4 regions of the Sphingomonas sp. BE138 genome follow, and region 3 is predicted to be linked to each of the others. Evidence: predicted binding sites of a transcription regulator. Region 3 holds the regulator's gene; each other region holds the start of a gene.
The links. The regulator LexA, encoded in region 3, represses DNA repair genes until DNA is damaged. The targets are predictions, from matches to a motif close to GTTCCNCNCTTGTTCT.

Region 1 (4,910 bases), on a different contig from region 3:
TGCGCCGCGGCGTCGGCCGCCGCCTCGAACGCCAGTCGGATCGAGGGGTGGCGCGCGGTCAGCTTCAGCCCCGGCGTGAAGATCGTCAGCCCCGGCCAATCCGGCGCCCCTCCCTCCCCCGCCAGCCAGGCGGTGAGCGCGTCGCGGGCCGCCTCCAGTTCATCGACCGAGCGGCCGACGACGTGGCGCGCCATCAACGTCGAGGACGCCTGGCCGAGCAGGCAGGCCCGCACCTGCGTGCCGACCGCCGCGACGCGCCCGTCTTCGTCCAGCCGGACGTCGACGGTCACGCGGCTGCCGCAGATCGGCGAGCGCCGCTCCGCCGAGCCGGTGGCGTCGGCCAGCCGGTCCGGAAAGGGATTGCCGACCGCCAGCGCACTGATGTCGGGGGTGTAGAGGTCGAGGCTCATGAGGAAGGTTCGCCGTTGCGGGAGGGGGTGCGAGAGCCGAACACCGGCTGGCCCTTGCGGCGCCGATCGACGAAATCGGCCACCGCGCCGCTGGTCGCGGCCAGCAGCGGATACGTGCGCGCGGTCGTCAGCCATGCCGGGCGCCGCGTCGGCCCGCCGCCGGCGAGATCGAGCGCGAGGATCAGGAAAAGATAGGCAAGGCTGGCCAGGATCAATCCCTTGAGCGCGCCGAAGCCGAAGCCCAGCGCGCGGTCGATCGGCCCCAGAACCGACGTGCGGGTGCGCGCCGCGATGGCGTTGATGACGATCCGGCTGACCACATAGGTGCCGCCGGTCAGCAGCACGAACGCCAGCACCGCCGCGCCCGACACGCTGGCGACGGTGCCGGCCAGCGCCTGGGCGAGCGGCAGGTGGAAGATCTTCAAGGCGAAGATCATCGCCACCCACGCGAACAGCGCCAGTACCTCGCCGACGAACCCGCGCCGCGCCCCGCCGATCGCCGCCAGCGCGACGAGCACGAGGACGACGATATCGAGCGGTTCCAGGTTCATGGCTCCCTCTTATGACCCGATCCGCCGCCCGGCTAGGCCCGGAAGTTGGCGAAGGGGTCGCGAAACGGGCTGCCGCACTCGGCGATCGTCGCGCTCGCATCGCTCGGTCGCCAGTCTCGCATATGTTGGCGCAGGAAGGACAGCCGGCTCAGCCGCGCCCGAGCAGATGGTCGACGAACTGCCCGAGGGTGCGGAACGCCGACTGGCGCATCGCGGCCTTCTCGACTGCGGCGGGCAGCAGCGCGCGGTCGAAGCCGAGCTTCGCCGCCTCCTTCAGCCGCAGCGGCGCGTGCGACACCGGGCGCAGCTCGCCCGACAGCGCGATCTCGCCGAATGCGACCGCCTCGGCGGGCACCGGCCGTTCGCTGAGCGCCGAGACCAAAGCGGCGGCGACCGCCAGATCGGCGGCCGGATCCTGCACGCGGTAGCCGCCGGCGACGTTCAGATAGACCTCGCACGTCGAAAAGCTGAGGCCGCAGCGCGCCTCGAGCACCGCCAGGATCATCGCCAGCCGCCCCGAATCCCAGCCGACGACCGAGCGCCGCGGGGTCGCGCCGCTCGCCACGCGCACCACCAGCGCCTGGATCTCGACCAGCACCGGCCGCGTCCCCTCCAGCGCAGGGAAGACGGTGGCGCCGGTCACGCCCTCGTCACGCTGCGTGAGGAACAGCGCGGAGGGGTTCGATACTTCCACCAGGCCGTCGCCGGCCATCGCGAAGACGCCGATCTCGTCGGTGCCGCCGAAGCGGTTCTTCAGGCTGCGCAGGATACGATATTGATGGCTGCGCTCGCCCTCGAAGGCGAGCACCGTGTCGACCATGTGTTCGAGCACCCGCGGGCCGGCGATCGTCCCATCCTTGGTGACATGCCCGACCAGCACCACCGCGGTGCCGCGCTCCTTGGCGAAGCGGATCAGCTCCTGCGCGGTGGCGCGCACCTGGCTGACGGTGCCGGGCGCACCCTCGATCAGGTCGGAATGCATCGTCTGGATCGAGTCGATCACCAGCAGCCGCGGCGGCGTACCGTTGCCCAGGGTGGTCAGGATGTCGCGCGTGGACGTTGCCGCCGCCAGCCGCACCGGTGCATCGCCGAGCCCCAGACGCTGCGCGCGAAGCCGCACCTGGTCCGCGGCCTCCTCGCCGGAGACATAGGCGACGTCGTGCCCGGCGCGCGCCAGCTGCGCTGCGGCCTGGAGCAGCAAGGTCGACTTGCCGATCCCCGGATCGCCGCCGATCAGCGTCGCCGATCCCGCGACCAGCCCGCCGCCGAGCGCACGGTCGAACTCCGCGATGCCGAACGGCAGGCGGTCGGGCAAGGCGGACGGCGTGTCGAGCGCGGTCAGCGCGATCAGCCGTCCGCCGCCTTGCAGATTGTGCTTCGCCTGAAACGGCGTGGCGTTGAGCGGTGCCTCCTCGACCAATGTGTTCCATTCCGAGCAATCGGCGCATTGCCCCTGCCAGCGATGACTGACCGAGCCGCACGACTGGCACACAAATCTCTTCTGAACCTTCGCCATTGTTTGCGCCTAGCGCATCAGGAACGATTCCGGAACACCCATAAGATGAACAAGGTGTTCACCGTGGCGACAGGTGCGATGTTGCAGGTTCGGAACCCTGTCGACGGCCGACCGTTTCGCTGTCGACCCAGCATTTCTGCCAACGAGTATAGGAGTTCCTCGTGAAGCATTTTGCCGTTCTCGCCCTGGCTTCCGCCGCTCTCGTCCCGGGCGCCGCGCTTGCGCAGGCCCCGGCCGCAGCTCCGGCGCAGGCCACCACGTCGGCGACCGCCGCCGTCACCACCGGCGCGACCGTGTACGACACCTCGGGCGGCGTCGTGGGCACCGTCGAATCGACCGACGGTACCAATGCGGTGGTGAACACCGGCACCGTCAAGGCGGCGATCCCGCTGACCTCGCTCGGCAAGGGCGCACAGGGTCCCGTGCTGGCGATGACCAAGGCACAGCTGGAAGCCGCGGCCGGGCAGCAGCAGGCGCAGGCTAGCGCCGACTTCAAGGCCAAGCTGGTGCCGGGCGCCACCGTCTACGGCACCGGCGGTGCGCAGCTGGGCACGATCAAGTCGGTCGACGCCAGCGGTGTGACGCTGACCACCACCGATGGTGACGCAGTGCTGCCGACCACCGGCTTCGGCCCCGGACCGCAGGGCATCACGCTCGGCATGACCGCAGCGCAGCTGAAGGCGGCGATGGGCCAGGCGGCCGGCGCGGCAACGAACGCGGCCGGCGCCGCCACCGATGCCGCAGGCGCGGCGGTCGGCGGGGCGGCGACCGCTGCTACCGGCGCAGTCGGTGCAGTGGCGGGAGGCGCCAGCGCCGATGCGAACGCGTCGGTGAAGGCAAAGACCAAGCGCACGCCGCGCTGATCCTTGCCGAATGAGCGAGCGCCGCCGGTGTCGCAAGACGCGGGCGGCGTTTTCGTGCGTGGCGTCATCGGAGGGCCCAGCCCGACGATCTGACCCGTTCACGCCGAGGCTGTGGCAAGTGCGTGTTCCAAGCGGCGCCTGGTCACATGCTCACTCGCCAAGAAGCCGATCCGATCAACACGAACGTCGGATCAACGGGCCCGGTGCGTCCCGATTTCTCGAACGGCGGGTCGCTTGATACGTGCGTCAACGGGTTCGACACGGCCGGTCCGGGGACGGTCCCGCCGAAGCACCGTTCACGCGGCGACTTGTCGCTCCTCCAGTGCCGCACGCACCGCAGCGACCGCCTCGTCGGCCTTGGTCGCGTCCGGCCCGCCGCCCTGCGCCATGTCGGGACGGCCGCCGCCGCCCTGCCCGCCGAGCACCGCGACCGCGCGGCGTAGCAGGTCGACCGCACTGACCGAGGCGACCAGATCGTCGGTCACGCCGACCGCGACCGAGGCGCGGCCGTCGTTGACCGCGACCAGCACCGCGACCCCCGAGCCGATGCGCTTCTTCGCGTCGTCCACCGCGCCGCGCAGCCCCTTGGCGTCGAAATCGTTCAGCACCTGCCCGACGAAGGCGACGCCGCCGACGGTCTCCGGCCCCGGTGCCGCGCCGCCACCGCCACCGCCGAGCGCCAGCGCCTTCTTCGCCTCGGCGAGTTCGCGCTCCAGCCGGCGGCGCTCCTCGACCAGTGCGGCGACGCGTGCGGGCACCTCGTCGGGGGACGCCTTGAGCGTCGCTGCCGCCTCGCGCAGCTTCTCGTCGCGCGCGTTGAGCCACTGGCGCGCAGCCTCGCCGGTCAGCGCCTCGACGCGGCGCACGCCCGACGACACCGCGCTTTCGCCGACGATCTTGAACACGCCGATATCGCCCAGCGCGCGGACATGGGTGCCGCCGCACAGCTCGATCGAATAGGTGCGGCCATCGGCCTCGCTGCCCATCGAGACCACGCGAACCTCGTCGCCGTACTTTTCGCCGAACAGCGCCATCGCACCCTCGGCAATCGCCTCGTCGGGGGTCATCAGGCGGGTTTCGACGCTGCCGTTGGCGCGGATCTGCGCGTTGACCGCGCGTTCGGCCTCGGCGAGTTCCTCGGCGGTCATCGCGCTGGAATGCGACACGTCGAAGCGCAACCGCTCGGGCGCGACCAGCGAGCCCTTCTGCGCCACATGGGTGCCGATCTTCTGGCGCAGCGCCTCGTGCAGCAGATGGGTGGCGGAGTGGTTCGCGCGGATCGCGGCGCGCCGCGTGACGTCGATCGCCAGCTTCACGGTGTCGCCGACCTTCAACTCGCCCGCCGCGATCGTGGCGTGGTGGACGAACAGCTTGCCGAGCTGCTTCGACGTGTCACGAACGTCGGCGCGCACGGCGTTGTCGTTGCTGATGACGCCGGCGTCGCCGACCTGCCCACCGCTCTCGCCGTAAAAGGGTGTCTGGTTGACGATCACGTCGACCGTGTCCCCGGTCACGGCGTGGTCGACACGCGCGCCGTCCTTGACCAGCGCGAGGACGACGCCCTCGCCGA
Region 2 (4,910 bases), on a different contig from region 3:
AGTGCCGCTAGCGCCTCCTGCGCCGTTCGCCCGGCTATGATCTGCTCATACGGGTACTGATACTGGATCTCGCCAAGGTCGAACCGGCATTGCGCCGCGATGTCGGCGCTGGCCCGAACAGCGTCCGGGAATCGGGCGAACCGCCGCTCCATCTCGGCGGGGGACTTCAGGTCACGGTCCATGTAGCGCTCGCGCCGGAACCCGAGCGCATCGATCGTCGTCCGTTCGCGGATCGCGGTCATCACGTCCTGCAACGGCCGCGCCTCGCCGGTGTGATAGAGCACATCCCCGGTAGCGACGCTCCGCACGCCCGCAGCACGCGCCATCGCATCCAGCTCGTAAAGTCGCTGGGCATCATCGGGCCGGCGGCGAAGCGACAGTGCGAGATAGCCGCGCGATCCGAACACCGCGCGCAGCTCATCAAGGCGAGCGGCGGTGGCGTCGTCTGGCATATCCGGCACGAGGATCGCCACCAGCCCGTCGGCATGCGCTGCGACGTCGTTCCAGTCGAGGACGCAACGGCCCTTGCCGCCGCGCGCCTTGCCGATCGACAGGAGGCGCGTCAGCCGCGACCAGGCGGTGCGGTCGGTCGGATAAAGCAGCGCCGCGCGGCCGTCGGTCAGGTCGACCCGGGCGCCGGGCATCATGCGCACACCGGTAGCTTTCTGCCCATCCCAGCCGCGGACGACGCCCGCGACGCTACCCCGATCGACCAACCCCAGCGTATGATGACCGAGCAGCGCGGCTGCGGAGAACAGTTCCTCGGGCGAGCTGCTGCCGCGCAGGAACGAGAAGTGGCTCGTCACCTGAAGCTCGACATAAGTCGCCGCGGGCCTCTCCATCACCCGAACAGCCCATGCATGTACCAGCTGAGGTCGCCGGTCGTTGTCTCGACGCCGTCGCCGCGGCGGAACAGCCAGAAGCGCTCACCGCCCTCAGCTTCCACCCGGAAATAGTCCCGCACCGCCCACATCTCGCGCTCGTTGCGCCACCACTCGCCATGGATGCGTTCCGGGCCATCGCCGGCGACGACGCGATAGCCGCTGCCGCGCCACGCAAACCGCCGCGGCGGCTGATCCGGCAACAGCGCGACGACGTCGCCGAGCAGCTCTGGTCGACGTAGCAACCGCACGGGCCGCTTCCACGTCGGCCAGCCAACCGGTGTCGCGAGCACGTCTGTCCGCCGGGTTGCGCGTTCGGGTACGTCGCTCTCCTCTGCGCCAACCCGGAACAATGCGGCCTCACCGACGCGTCCGGCAAGCTGGTCGACCAGCGGCGCGATGTCGGCGGGACGATCGTCGCCAACCAGCGCCGCACCGAGCGACACCGGTGCGAGATCTTCGATCCTCGGGGCGGCAAGCGCCACCGCCTCGATACCCAGCCCCGGATCGATCCGTTCGACCCGCATCGCCAGCATCCGCGTGAGATGCTTCGCGTCGCGCGTTGCCCGCGCGGTACCAAGACCGATACGCTGCTCGTCGCCGTCGACGCGCAAGCAGGTCAGCACCGCGGCGCGAAGACCGAGCCCCCGTGCCTGCAGCACCGCCACCATGTCGTCGACGAGATCGCCAATCACCTGGGTGATCGCCTCAGCTGTACCGATCGGTTCCAGCAGCCGGCGCATCACGCGCGGCTCTTCGAAGGGTACCACCGGGACGATCGGCTCGGCGACCATGCCGCGGGCCTGGTCGAGGCGAGTGACCGTCGCCATGCCGAGCCGGCGCGCGAGCGGACCGCGCGGCATCGGATAGAGGTCGGAAATCCGCTCCAGCCCGAACCTGGCGGCCGCATGCAACGCCTCCGGCGTCAGTCGCAGCGCGGCAAGCGGCAGGTCGGCGAGGGTCTCGGCTTCGGTGCCAGGTGGCAGGATGGTGGCCGGCTTGTCGCCGTAGCGCGCCAGCGCATGCGCTGCGCCCGGGGTGCCGGCGATCGCGATGCTGGCGGTGAAGCCGATGCGCTGGAGGAAGCGCAGTAACCGGCGGCAGAAGTGCGGCTCGCCACCGAACAGATGGGTGGTGCCGGTGAGATCGAGCCACAAGCCATCCGGTCCGGCGACGCTGGCGGAAGGCGTCCAATGGCCGACCGCATGAAGCGCCAGCCGGTCGAGCCAAGCGCGATCCTCATCGGGCTCGGCGTCGCGCACGTCGAGATCGGCGACGAGCGCGCGCGCATAGGCCGCAGCCATGCCGGGGCGCAGGCCCAGCTCGAGTGCGGCCGGGCACGTGGCGGTCAACACGTCCTTCTGGCCGATCCGCTCGATCAGGACGGTCGGGCGACCCCATGTCTGAGCGATCGGGGCCGGCATGGCAGGCCTGCGCGCCGGGGCACCTTCGTCGGGCGGCATTGCCTTGAACGGATGATCGGCAGGTTCGCTGCGCCGGCCGAGCATGCGCTTGGGCGGTTGTTGATGCGCGGGCAGCGAGGCGATCGCGTCCTCGACCGACGCGCGCGGCGGAGCGCCGTCGCGTGGCCAGGCCGCGGCGCCATGATCAACGAGCGCCCAGCGGGCGCCCGGCCGCCAGCCGCCGCCGCGCGGCACCGAGCAGGCGCCAGGATCGTCATCGATCGGCGGTGCGAACCTCGAGCGTGTGGGGGCCGGCAGCGCCTCAGGCAGCTTGGCTGGCCGCTCCGACCGCCGCAACCGCTCGATGGCGAGCTGGGGCAGGTAGAGCGAGGCGACCCTGGTCATCACACGCATCGAGTTCGAGGGAGAAGGGATTACCGTTGCGCTGCCGGACCAGCTCGACCGACCAGCGCGGACGACCGACGCCGGGGTAGGGCAGCCTGGCTGACGACACGCAGCCGATCCGCCAGCGGGTCATCGCCGACGAGGGCTGACCGAGCGGACAGCGATCGAGCGAGCGATGCCGGCGGTAGAGCAGGATCGGCGTCCCGCCATCCGATGCGGCGAGCTGGAGCCGGCGGGTCGCGGTCTGGTCGGCCGACTTCACCTCGGCGACCACGCAGGCAAGCGAGCCGAACCGCAACGCATCCTCGGCCAATGCCAGCACCTCGGCATCCTTGCCCGCCTCGGCGTGGAAAATACGCTCAGGGCCGAGCCCGACCTGTTCCAGCCCCGGCGCATAAAGGTCATAGCGGCTCAGCGCCCACAGCACTGTGAATCCTGGCTGTGCTGCGAATCGGGCGGCGATACCGGCTGCGAACAGCGTGGCGGCCGCGTCGTCGTTCAGCGAGGCGGTGGCAGCGGCTATCTCGTGGAGCCCGGCGCCGTCGAGCCCGCCGCCGGCAATCTGGCTATCGACCGCTTCCAGTCCGAACGCCAGCACCGGCCCGCGCTGGCTCTGGGCCTGCGCAAGCTGCGCGCGAAGCGCGGCTATTTGATCGGCACCGGGCCGATCGGGGGACGACGAAGGTACGGGCATCGGTCAGCATCGACTCACTTGTTCCTTTTATGTTCCGCTTACTCTTGGGATTCGTCAAGCCGGATGATTGATTACCAAGCCGCATGACTTCGATACGCAACTCGCGGGTTCGATCGCCCAAGCTATCCGTCTCTCGGGCGTTAACATGTAGCGGCTTAGCCTGTGGGCGCCTCGTCCCCGATCAGCCGCAGCGTTAACGGGTCGCGCTCGCCGCCAAACCAACGGTCGAGCGCCGCGGCGATGAGCGCGTTGGGACGGGCTGCCTCGAACAGAGTGAGCGATGAGCGCAGCTTCGTGGCATCGATGTCGCCGAACACAGCCTCGGCATTGCTTGTCGCGAGATCCTGCAGCGCAGCGACGCATTCGAGATAGCGCGGACCCAATACGGCGTGGTCGAGATAAGCGCGGGCCTCTTCGAGCGACCGGACGGCGAAATGCTGCGCGGTCGAACTGCGCCCGAGCCCGGCGAACTGTGGAAAAACATACCACATCCAGTGCGAGCGCTTGGCCCCGCGCCGGATCTCGGCGAGCGCGGTCTTGTAGCTGAGGGTTTGAGCCTCGACGAAGCGGTCGAGCGAGTTGGTCCCCGGCATGTCAGAGCAGCGCCGGTTCTGCGGCCGGGAACACGCGCGTGACCGGCAAGCTGCCTTTCGGCAACGCTCGCAGCACATCCTTCGCCGGCACCGACGGATCGAGCCAGTCGGCCCACTGGTCGCGTGTCAGTGGCATTATCTGACGATGATGATATGGCGCGACATCCTCGCCCGGCTCCATGGTCAGCATGGTCCAGGCTTCGCCGGATGGCGCTGTGCGCCAGATGCCGGCGATGCAGAACCAGTCGTGTCCCTTCAACGTGAATAGCCACTTCGTTTTGCGCTTCTGACCTGGCTGCGGTTCGGTGAACTCATAGAAGCCATCGGCGAGGATTAGGCAGCGGCCGGAGGAAAATTCGCGACCTTCGCTGCGGAAGTTATAGACGGGCCTGCCGCCTTGCCCTGGCCAGCTCCATCTACGACTGACCAGCTCGCCCACGCCACGTTCGCCATCGACACCGCGTACTATCGGGGCTGAATCGCTGATCTTGATATCCTCACGAGCTGCCACGTTTGGCGTGCCTTCGGGGGTCTTGATCTTGATCTTGAGGTCTTCGAAGTCCTCCATGATCGAGGCGACGTCCACCTCAAGCCGATAGTCATTGCACACGCGCCCCAGCCTTTCTTGCGACCTGTCGTCGTTCCCAGTATGTTCCGGCGCGATGGAGTCGCCCATACCATTTGATATCGATGCCCCGCCGGGGGGCAGACGTCCCATCATCAGGCGAAATCCGGATGACGCCAGCGAAATCGAGATGGTCGAGGCGGCATGGGGGTCGAACCCCCGGTTCAGCGATGGTGCCTCGTTGCGGTTCGTTCGCTCGGAGGGCCGCACTTTCCCGCGCCATCGCTGCCTGGTTCCAGCCAGCGAGTTTCACATGCGCGTGGGGGACAAGCGCTACCGCGCGACCCTCGAAAGCGGCAACTTCTTCTA
Region 3 (4,910 bases):
CCGATATGAAGGAACCCCGTCGGCGACGGGGCAAAGCGGGTGACGACGGCGCGGCCGTCCGCGCTGGCGGTTTTGTCGGTTGCGCTCAAGCGCGCTTGCTCCCAGGCTGGAAATTCGAATGGCCCATTCAGCCGCGCCCGCCTCTAGCAAAGCATCGTCGGCGCTTCAAATGCGCGCACGGCAGGGCATCGCTTTGATACAGGACGGCATTGAGCGACGTCTGGAGGCGGAGCGCGACCAGCTGGTGCTATGGGTGCCGGTGGCGCTGGGCGCGGGCGTGGCGGCGTGGTTCGTGCTGGGCGATCCGCGCGCGTGGAGCGCGGCGCTGATGGTGGCGCTGGCGACCGGGCTTGCGGCGCTGGCGGGCGCGCGCGGCGGCCGTGCGGCGGTGCTGGTGGCGGGGTGCGCGCTGGCGGCGGCGATCGGGCTGGCGATGACCTGGGCGCGCGCCGAGCGGGTCGCCGCGCCGGTGCTGGCACGGCCGGCGATCGCGTGGATGACCGGCGTGGTGGAGCGGGTCGAGCCGCTGCCGGCGCGCAAGCTGACGCGCGTGACGCTGGTGGTGCAGGCGTGGGACGGCGCCGGCCCGGCGCCGGCGCGGGTGCGCGTCAATCTGGATAGCGCCGCGGTGCCCGACGAGCTGGGGGCGGGGGCGACGATCCGGATTCGCGCGCGCCTGATGCCGCCTGCGCCGCCGGCGGTGCCCGGCGCCTACGACTTCGCGCGGGTCGCGTGGTTCCAGGGGCTGGGCGCAAGCGGGCGCGGGTTTGTGCCGGTGACGGTGGTGCGCCCGGCGGCGGACGATCGCGCAGAGGTGCGCGCACGCTTGGCCCGCCATATCGAGGCGCGGCTGCCGGGCAGCGCGGGCGGGGTCGCGGCGGCACTGGCGACCGGCGACACCGGCGCGATCGCCGAGCCCGACGCCGAGGCGATGCGCCAAGCCGGACTGGCGCATCTGCTGTCGGTCAGCGGGCTGCACATCGCCGCGGCGGTCGGGCTGGTGATGTGGTTGACGCTGCGGCTGCTGGCGCTGTCGCCGCGGCTGGCGCTGACCGGGCGGCTGCCGCTGATCGCCGCCGCGGCGGGGGCGGTGGCGGCGATCGGATATACCTGGTTGACGGGCGCGCAGGTACCGACGATCCGCAGCTGCGTCGCGGCGCTGATGGTGCTCGCAGCACTGGCGCTGGGCCGCGAGGCGCTGACGCTGCGGCTGGTGGCGGCCGGCGCACTGGTCGTACTGCTGGCCTGGCCCGAGTCGCTGGTGGGCGCCAGCTTTCAGCTGTCGTTCGCGGCGGTGACCGCGATCGTCGCGCTGCACGAGCATCCACGCGTGCGCGGCTGGTTCGCGGCGCATGACGAGCCACGATGGCGCGGGCTGATGCGCGAGCTCGCCTCGTTGCTGCTGACCGGCGTGGCCGTCGAGCTGACGCTGATGCCGATTGCGATCTTCCACTTCCATCAGGCCGGATTGTACGGGGCGCTCGCCAATATCGTTGCGATCCCGCTGACGACGTTCGTGGTGATGCCCGCGGAGGCGGCGGCGCTGCTGCTCGACGGCGTGGGGCTGGGTGCGCCGGCATGGTGGATCGTCGGGCAGGGGCTGGCGGTGCTGCTGCGGATCGCGCGGGGCGTGGCAGCGGCGCCTGGCGCCGTGGCGGCGGTGCCGGTGATGCCCCACGCCGCGTTCGCTGCGATCGTGGCCGGTGGATTGTGGCTGGCGATCTGGCGGACGCGGTGGCGCCATGCCGGATGGCTGCCGATCGCCATCGGGGTCGCCTGGACGGTGGCGACGCCGGTGCCCGACCTGATCGTCACCGGTGACGGCCGGCATCTGGCGCTGCGCGACCAAGCGGGCGGGGTGGCGGTGTTGCGCGACCGCACGGGCGACTACATGCGCGGGCTGCTCGCGGAGGCGGGCGGGCTGGACGGCGAACCGCACCTGCTGAGCGAGGCGAGCGGTGCGCGGTGCAACCGCGACTTGTGCTGGATGGAGCGGCGGGTCGATGAACGACGGTGGCGAGTGCTGGCGACGCGCAGCGGCTATCTGGTGCCGGCCGCGGCGCTGGTGCCGCTATGCCGGCAGGCGGATGTGGTGATCAGCGAGCGGCGACTGCCGCGGCGGTGCCGCGGGCGGTGGCTGACGCTCGACCGCGCGACACTGGCGTACACTGGCGGGGTGGCGGTGACGTTCGCCACCGGTCGGGTGACAACGGTGCGACGCGCGGGCGATGCGCATCCGTGGGTCGTGGCGGCGCGCACCGGCGATCCGGACAAGTGACCGCGGCGCCGCGCATCGGATGCTTGCACCGGTCCGTGCGATTGTCGAAGCTGCGTGCGGATGGTGTCATCGAACGTGCGAGAACGGCCACCGGAGTCCAGCGGCGACATCGTGACAAGCGATGGCGTCGAGGCGCTCTTTCCAGGCATGCCGCTCGGATGCTTGCAGAAGTCGCGTACGCGGCCCTGTTTGAACGTATCGCACGACGGCAATCGCGCCATCCCTCCACCAGCTTCGACTAAAGTTTTGCCGCACACAGACTAGGTCTGCGCATCCCTTACGCCCCTAAGAGGGGCGACGAGATCGTCTGTGTTCAGGAATAGCGGCGCAGCAGCCCGGCGAGCTTGCCCTGAACGCGGACCTGCGCAGGAGCATAACGTTGCGGGTCGTAGGCGCGGTTGGCGGGATCGAGGCGGATCATCCCGCCTTCGTGGCGGAAATACTTCAGCGTCGCCTCGCTGTCCTCGATCAGCGCGACCACGATCTCGCCGTCGCGCGCCACTTCCTGGCGGCGGATCAGCGCATAGTCGCCGTCGAAGATGCCCGCCTCGACCATCGAATCGCCGGCTACCTCAAGCGCGAAATGCTCGCCCGCGCCGAGCAGCGCCGCCGGGACCGGCAGCATCGTCGACCCCTCAAATGCCTCGATCGGCACACCAGCCGCGATGCGGCCGTGGAGCGGGATCTCGACCACGTCATTGGCCGGCTCGGGCATGCTGCGCTTGATCGAGGGCGGCGCGACCTTCTTCGTCTCGCCCCCGCGCTCGGGCGTCTTGAGCACCTCGAGCGCGCGGGCACGGTTGGGCAGGCGGCGCAGATAGCCGCGCTCCTCGAGCGCGCTGATGAGACGGTGGACCCCGGACTTGCTCTTGAGCTCCAACGCGTCCTTCATCTCCTCGAACGAGGGGGACACGCCACTGTCGGCGAGCCGGTCCTCGATGAAGCAGATCAGCTCGTGCTGCTTGCGCGTCAGCATGTTCCGGCGCCTCCCTAGTGAACGGATTGCGAACCTTTATGGAACATAATGCTGTCCGTCAAGCGATCATCAGGATTTCCGCCGAGTCGCCTGCGCGCGCCGTGGGAGCGTGCGGTTCGCGCACGATCAGGCAGGTCGAGCGCGCCAGCGTCCGCAGCATCGAGCTGTCCTGGATGGTCGAGGCAAAGGCGCGTCCGTCGCGCAGTTCGGCGCGCAGATAGTCGGTGCGCTCGCCGTTGGCGGGCAGGTCCTCGCCGAGGAGCGCGCGGGACACGGGCGGGAACGGCTGCGCTGCGCCGGCGAGATGCGCGACGAGCGGGCGGACGAACAGCAACGCGGTGACGAACGCCGACACCGGATTGCCCGGCAACCCGACCACCGCCATGTCGCCGCGCCGCCCGGCGAGCATCGGCTTGCCGGGGCGCAGCGCGATGCGCCAGAAATCGAGCGTGGCGCCCGCGGCGGCGAGCGCCGGGCGGACGAGGTCGTGGTCGCCGACCGACGCACCGCCGGTGGTGACCAGCACGTCGGCATCGACCGTCGCGAAGGCATGGGTCAGGCGGTCGAGCCGGTCGGGGAGGATGCCCAGGTCGACGATCTCGACCCCCAGGTCAGCGAGCAGCGCGCGCAGCAGCAGGCGGTTCGACTCGGGCAGCGCGTCGTCGGCGGTGAGGGGGCTCGCGGTGCCGGGCTCGACCAGTTCGTCGCCGGTCGCGGCCAGCGCGACGCGGACCGGCCGCGCAACCGCGATCCGCGCCACCCCGCCGGTCGCGGCGACCGCAAGCCGCGCGGGCGTCAGCCGCTCGCCGGGCGCGACCAATATGTCGCCGCACGCAAAGTCGAGCCCGCGCGGGCGAACGTTGCGACCAGCGTGCGCGGGGCCTTCGCCGGCGAGCGTCAGGATCGCGCCGTCGCGCGCGGCCTCTTCCTGGACCAGCACCGTGTCGGCCCCGGCGGGCATCGCGGCGCCCGTGAAGATGCGCACCGCCTGACCGGCAGCAACGGTGCCGGCGAACGGCGCGCCGGCGGCGCTCTCTCCTATGACGTGGAAGGGACTGGAGAGGTCGGCGAAGCGCAGCGCATAACCATCCATGGCGGACAGGTCGCTCGCGGGCTGGGTCCGTCGCGCGACGACCGCGGCGGTCGCCCAGCGTCCCAGCGCCTCGTGAAGCGGCACCTCGACGCTGTCGACCGCGCGCCCGAGCGCAAGGACCCGCGCCTGTGCCGCTGCGACGGGAAGCAGGGTCATGGCGCGCGCCAGTCGCCGGAGCGGCCGCCGCGTTTTTGGAGGATCCGAATGTCCTGAATCGTCATCGTCTTGTCGATGGCCTTGGCCATGTCGTAGACGGTTAGCAGCGCCGTCGAGACGGCGGTGAGCGCTTCCATCTCGACGCCGGTCTTGCCGTCTGTGGCGACCGTCGCGACCGCGGCGAGACCGTCGTCGGCGAGCGACAGGTCGAGAGCGACCCGCGTGATCGGGAGCGGGTGGCACAAGGGGATGAGGTCGCTGGTGCGCTTGGCGGCCATGATCCCGGCGACACGCGCGACCGCGAGCACGTCGCCCTTCTTGACCGCGCCGTCGCGGATCGCGGCCAGCGCGTCGGGCGACATGACGATCCGGCCGGTCGCGACCGCCTCGCGGCGGGTGACCGCCTT
Region 4 (4,910 bases), on a different contig from region 3:
CCGTGGACGCCCGCGCCCGGCCCCATGTCGATCACGTAATCGGCCATGCGGATCGCATCCTCGTCATGCTCGACGACGATGACGGTGTTGCCGAGGTCGCGCAGGCGGCGCAGCGTGGCGAGCAGCATGTCGTTGTCGCGCTGGTGCAGGCCGATCGACGGCTCGTCGAGGACGTAGAGGACGCCCGACAGCCCGCTGCCGATCTGCGACGCGAGGCGGATGCGCTGGCTCTCGCCGCCCGACAGCGTGCCGCTGGTGCGGTCGAGGTTGAGATAGTCGAGCCCGACGTTGTTGAGGAAGCCGAGCCGCTCGATGATCTCCTTCAGGATGCGCTCGGCGATGGCGCGCTGCTGGTCGCCGAGGTGGTTGGGCAGGTCGGTGAAGAAGGCGAGCGCGTCGACCACGCTCATGCGGGTCGCGTGGCTGATGTCCTGCTGCGCGATCTTGACCGCCAGCGCCTCGGGCTTGAGGCGCGCGCCCTTGCAGACCTCGCACGGTTGCGACGACTGGTATTTGGACAGCTCCTCGCGCATCCACGCGCTCTCGGTCTGGAGCAGGCGGCGGTTGAGGTTGCCGATGACGCCCTCGAACGGCTTCTTGACGTCGTAGCTCTTCTTGCCGTCGACGAAGGTGAGCGTGACCGCCTTCCCTTCGGTGCCGTAGAGGATCTTGTCGGCGACTTCGGGGTGGAGGTCGCGCCAGGCGGTGTCGAGCGAGAAGCCGAACTCGCGCGCGAGGCTGGCCATCACCTGCATGTAATAGGGCGAGGGCGGGTTGGACTTCGCCCAGGGGACGACCGCGCCCTTCTTGATCGACAGTTCGTGGTTGGGGACGATCAGGTCCTCGTCGAAGACCAGCTTCTCGCCCAGCCCGTCGCAGGCCGGGCAGGCGCCCTGGGGAGCGTTGAAGGAGAAGAGGCGCGGCTCGATCTCGGCGATGGTGAAGCCGCTGACGGGGCAGGCGAACCGCTCGGAAAAGACGATGCGGCCCGGGGGCGCGTGATCGCCGAGCACGACGCTTTCGGGGGTGCGCGGCTCGACCGGATCGGCAGGGTCGATATAGGCGAGGCCGTCGGCGAGCTTCAGCGCGGTCTCGAAACTGTCGGCGAGGCGCGTGGCGGCGTTTTCGTTGACCGCGAGGCGATCGACGACGACCTCGATATCGTGCTTGTACTTCTTGTCGAGCGCGGGGGCCTCGTCGATCTCGTGGATCGTGCCGTCGATGCGGACGCGGGTGAAGCCCGCCTTCTGCCACTCGGCCAGTTCCTTGCGATACTCGCCCTTGCGGCCGCGCACGACGGGGGCGAGCAGGTAGAGCCGCGTGCCCTCCGGCAGCGCCATGACGCGGTCGACCATCTGGCTGACGGTCTGCGCGGCGATCGGCAGGCCGGTGACCGGCGAATAGGGCACGCCGACGCGCGCCCAGAGCAGGCGCATGTAATCGTAGATCTCGGTGACGGTCGCCACCGTCGAGCGCGGGTTGCGGCTGGTGGTCTTCTGCTCGATCGAAATCGCGGGGCTCAGTCCCTCGATATGGTCGACGTCGGGCTTCTGCATCAGTTCCAGGAACTGGCGCGCATAGGCCGACAGCGATTCGACGTAGCGACGTTGCCCCTCGGCATAGATGGTGTCGAAGGCGAGCGACGATTTGCCGGAGCCGGACAAGCCGGTGATGACCGTCAGCGTATCGCGCGGAATGTCGACGCTCACGTCCTTGAGATTGTGCTCGCGCGCGCCGCGGACGGAGATCGTCGTCAATGCCATAGGGGAATCTGTTCCATATCTGTTCGGCTGCGTCCAGCCCGCAAGCCAGCGCGCGATGTGGGGCGGGTGCCGCACTGCGGCAAGACGCGCCATGTGCACGACGGTTGCGCCGCCCCGGCGGTGTCTTATATCGCTGCGACAGTCAGGAGACGCGCGACGATGGCCAAGAAGAAGAAGGGCAAGCTGCCAAAGGAAGTGCTGGGGGTGAAGGTGCCCAAGGAACTGCGCAAGGCGGGCGAGAAGCTGATCGAGCAGGCGCAGGGGCCGGCGGGGCGGCAGGCGATCGCCGGTGCGCTGACCGCGGTCGCGGGCGCGGCCGTGACCGCGGCATTGTCGCGCGGCGTGCGCCCTGCCGGACGTACCGCCGCGCAAGAAGATCACGGCGCCGAACCCAAGGACCGGCGCGCCGCGTCGGAGGCTGCGACGCCGGGCGACGTAATCGGCGACATGGTGAACGCCTTCCTTAGCAATGCCGGAAAGTACAATCGGCGGTAAGCGGTGTTTTCCGGCGTGTATCAGAAAGAGACATTTACTACCTAAGAGGCTGAAATCGGGATCGGGCGCATAATCAGCGGTCGATCGTCGCTTGTTGACGGTCGTCGGCGCGCGACACTATCGAATTTCTCACAGGCACGGCGTGGCGCTGTTGTCGTGAGGGGACGATCATGAAGAAATTGGCAATGGCTGCCGCCGCCGTGATGATGATGTCGGGTGCCGCTTCGGCGCAGAACCTGGTCAAGAACGGCGGCTTCGAGCAAAACACCGTCGATGGCAGCCGCCAGTTCACCAACAATGTCACCAACTGGACGAACGAGAAGACCAGCGGCTATACCGGCTACGGCTATAACTTCCTCATCAAGGGCGACAGCCCGGATGGGGACGGCTTCACCTCGCTGGGCGGTAACCACGACTACATCTACGGCACCTTCGGCACGGCCAACACCGTATCCAGCCTCGGCGACTTCAAGGGCAATTATTCGGAGACCGGCTACAACGGCGACAACGGCAAGACCTGGGCATACGGCAACTACATCCTGGCCGATGGCGATCCCGCATTCGCCGGCAAGATCAGCCAGGTCATCGGCGGGCTGGTCCAGGGCAACACCTACAACCTGACCTTCGACTGGGCCGCCGTCACGTGGTTCACGACCCCGGGCCAGACGACCCAGCGCTTCGACGTGTCGCTGGGCAACGTCGTGAAGTCGACCGAGACGCTGACCGTCGCTCCGAAGGGCGCCTCGGGCTGGAAGAAGGCTTCGCTCGACTTCGTGGCGGGCGGCACCAGCCAGACGCTGTCGTTCCTCGCGAAGGGCACCCCGAACGGCCTGCCGCCGTCGCTGCTGCTCGACAACGTGTCGCTGACCGCGGCGGTGCCGGAGCCCGACACCTGGATGACGATGATCCTGGGCTTCGGTGTGGTCGGCGCCACGATCCGTCGCCGCAAGGCGAGCGGCGCGACCCGCCCCCAGATGGTCTGATCGATCAGATTTCGACGAAGTGTGGGGCGGCGGCGTGCTTGCGGGCGCGCCGCCGCTTCACCGATTCTTGACGATCGATGCGCGAGACAAGGTGCGCGCCGGTCGTCGGCGCAGGCGGGAAGGGGCGATGACGCTGTCGGACGTGGCAATCGACGTGGCGCGATTGAGCGTGTGGCTGGTGCTGCTCGCGATGCTGTTCGTGCCGATCGAGTGGTTGTTCAGCCTGCGCGACCGACCGGCGTCCCGCGGCGGCGTCGCGGGACGGGCCGCCGACCTGGTCTACTACTTCCTCAACAGCCTGGTGCCCGGCGTGATCATCGCGCCGATCATGGCGACGGTCGCGGTGGTGCTGGGGCAAGTGACGCCGGGCGCCTATACCGCGTGGGTCGCCTCGCTGCCGTTCGCGGCCAAGCTGGTCGCGGCGTTGCTGGTGAGCGAGATCGGCGCCTATTGGGCGCACCGCTGGTGCCACGAAATCCCGTTCCTCTGGCGCTTCCACGCGATCCATCACACGGTCGAGCATCTCGACTGGCTGGCGAACACGCGCGCGCATCCGCTCGACGTCACGTTCGTCCGGCTGTGCGGGCTGGTACCGGTCTATGCGCTGGGGCTGGCGAACACGCATGCCAGCGGCGCGGATGCGATGATCCCGGTCTATGTAACGCTGGTCGGTACGGTGTGGTCGTTCCTGGTCCATGCCAACGTCCGGTGGCGGTTCGGGTGGCTGGAGCAGGTCGCGGCGACGCCGGCCTTCCATCACTGGCACCACACCAACGGCGCGGAGGGGCGCGACCGCAATTATGCCGCGATGTTTCCGTGGATCGACCGCGTGTTCGGGACGCTTCACCTGCCGAAGGATCAATGGCCGCCGGTGTATGGCATCGACAAGCCGATCCGCGGCGGCATGGGCGGCGAGCTGCTGCATCCTTTCCGAGGCGAGAAGGATGAGGCGGAGGGCAACGGGCGGGCGCGGGCGCGGGCGGGGTCGGCGGCGGGGGCGGGGGCGGGGGCGGTGTCACCGGACTAGCCAGGGTTCGTCGTCCCGGCGAACGCCGGGATCTGCTGCCTGGCTGGCGGTGCGCGTCACCGTCGGGAGATCCCGGCCTTCGCTGGGATAACCAGCAGGCAGGCAACGATCGACGGTCCTCGCGCGCTGTCGTGGGCGGAGGCGCGGATGCAGGATGACGACAAGCGGCTGGCGGCGGAAGCGGCGGTCGAAGAGGTGCGCGACGGGATGCTCGTCGGGCTGGGCACCGGATCGACGGTGCGGTTCGCGATTCAAGCGCTCGGGCGGCGCGTGGCCGAGGGACTGCGCATCGAAGCGGTCGCGACCAGCATCGACAGTGCGCGCAAGGCCGCGGCGCTGGGCATCGCCGTGCGCGACTTCGCCGGGGTCGCGGCGGTCGACCTGACGATCGACGGCGCCGACGAGGTCGACGCGCGGCTGTGGGCGATCAAGGGCGCGGGCGGCGCGATGTTGCGCGAGAAGATCGTCGCGGCGGCGTCGACGCGGATGGTGGTGATCGCCGACGCCTCCAAACGGGTCGCGGCGATCGGCGCGGCGAAGCTGCCGGTCGAGGTGCTGCCGTTCGCGGAAGCATTCGTCACCGCGAGGCTGGGCGCGCTGGGCGCGGCGGTGGCGCTGCGCGAGCGGGCGACCGACAACGGC

Region 1: a site for LexA is predicted at 2,498-2,513, ahead of radA (DNA repair protein RadA). Genes of this name have one in related genera too.
Region 2: a site for LexA is predicted at 3,404-3,419, ahead of J2Y58_RS17625 (ImuA family protein). Genes of this name have one in related genera too.
Region 4: a site for LexA is predicted at 1,774-1,789, ahead of uvrA (excinuclease ABC subunit UvrA). Genes of this name have one in related genera too.

What each region holds. Positions count from the first base shown of each region.
Region 1 covers NZ_JAVDUC010000011.1:78,221-83,130, reverse strand. Annotated here, with positions in the region: gene J2Y58_RS14200 (iron-sulfur cluster assembly scaffold protein) at 1-410, opposite strand, end outside; gene J2Y58_RS14195 (CvpA family protein) at 407-961, opposite strand; gene radA (DNA repair protein RadA) at 1,110-2,477, opposite strand; gene J2Y58_RS14185 (hypothetical protein) at 2,639-3,340, shown strand; gene alaS (alanine--tRNA ligase) at 3,637-4,910, opposite strand, start outside.
Region 2 covers NZ_JAVDUC010000020.1:17,050-21,959, reverse strand. Annotated here, with positions in the region: gene J2Y58_RS17635 (error-prone DNA polymerase) at 1-842, opposite strand, end outside; gene J2Y58_RS17630 (DUF6504 family protein) at 842-2,689, opposite strand; gene J2Y58_RS17625 (ImuA family protein) at 2,607-3,383, opposite strand; gene J2Y58_RS17620 (DUF1810 domain-containing protein) at 3,539-3,976, opposite strand; gene J2Y58_RS17615 (SOS response-associated peptidase) at 3,978-4,697, opposite strand; gene J2Y58_RS17610 (SOS response-associated peptidase family protein) at 4,732-4,910, shown strand, end outside.
Region 3 covers NZ_JAVDUC010000001.1:114,259-119,168, forward strand. Annotated here, with positions in the region: gene gltX (glutamate--tRNA ligase) at 1-89, opposite strand, end outside; gene J2Y58_RS00540 (ComEC/Rec2 family competence protein) at 170-2,278, shown strand; gene lexA (transcriptional repressor LexA) at 2,592-3,254, opposite strand; gene J2Y58_RS00550 (molybdopterin molybdotransferase MoeA) at 3,313-4,503, opposite strand; gene moaC (cyclic pyranopterin monophosphate synthase MoaC) at 4,500-4,910, opposite strand, start outside.
Region 4 covers NZ_JAVDUC010000003.1:155,362-160,271, reverse strand. Annotated here, with positions in the region: gene uvrA (excinuclease ABC subunit UvrA) at 1-1,763, opposite strand, end outside; gene J2Y58_RS05785 (hypothetical protein) at 1,923-2,258, shown strand; gene J2Y58_RS05780 (PEPxxWA-CTERM sorting domain-containing protein) at 2,429-3,241, shown strand; gene J2Y58_RS05775 (sterol desaturase family protein) at 3,369-4,268, shown strand; gene rpiA (ribose-5-phosphate isomerase RpiA) at 4,416-4,910, shown strand, end outside.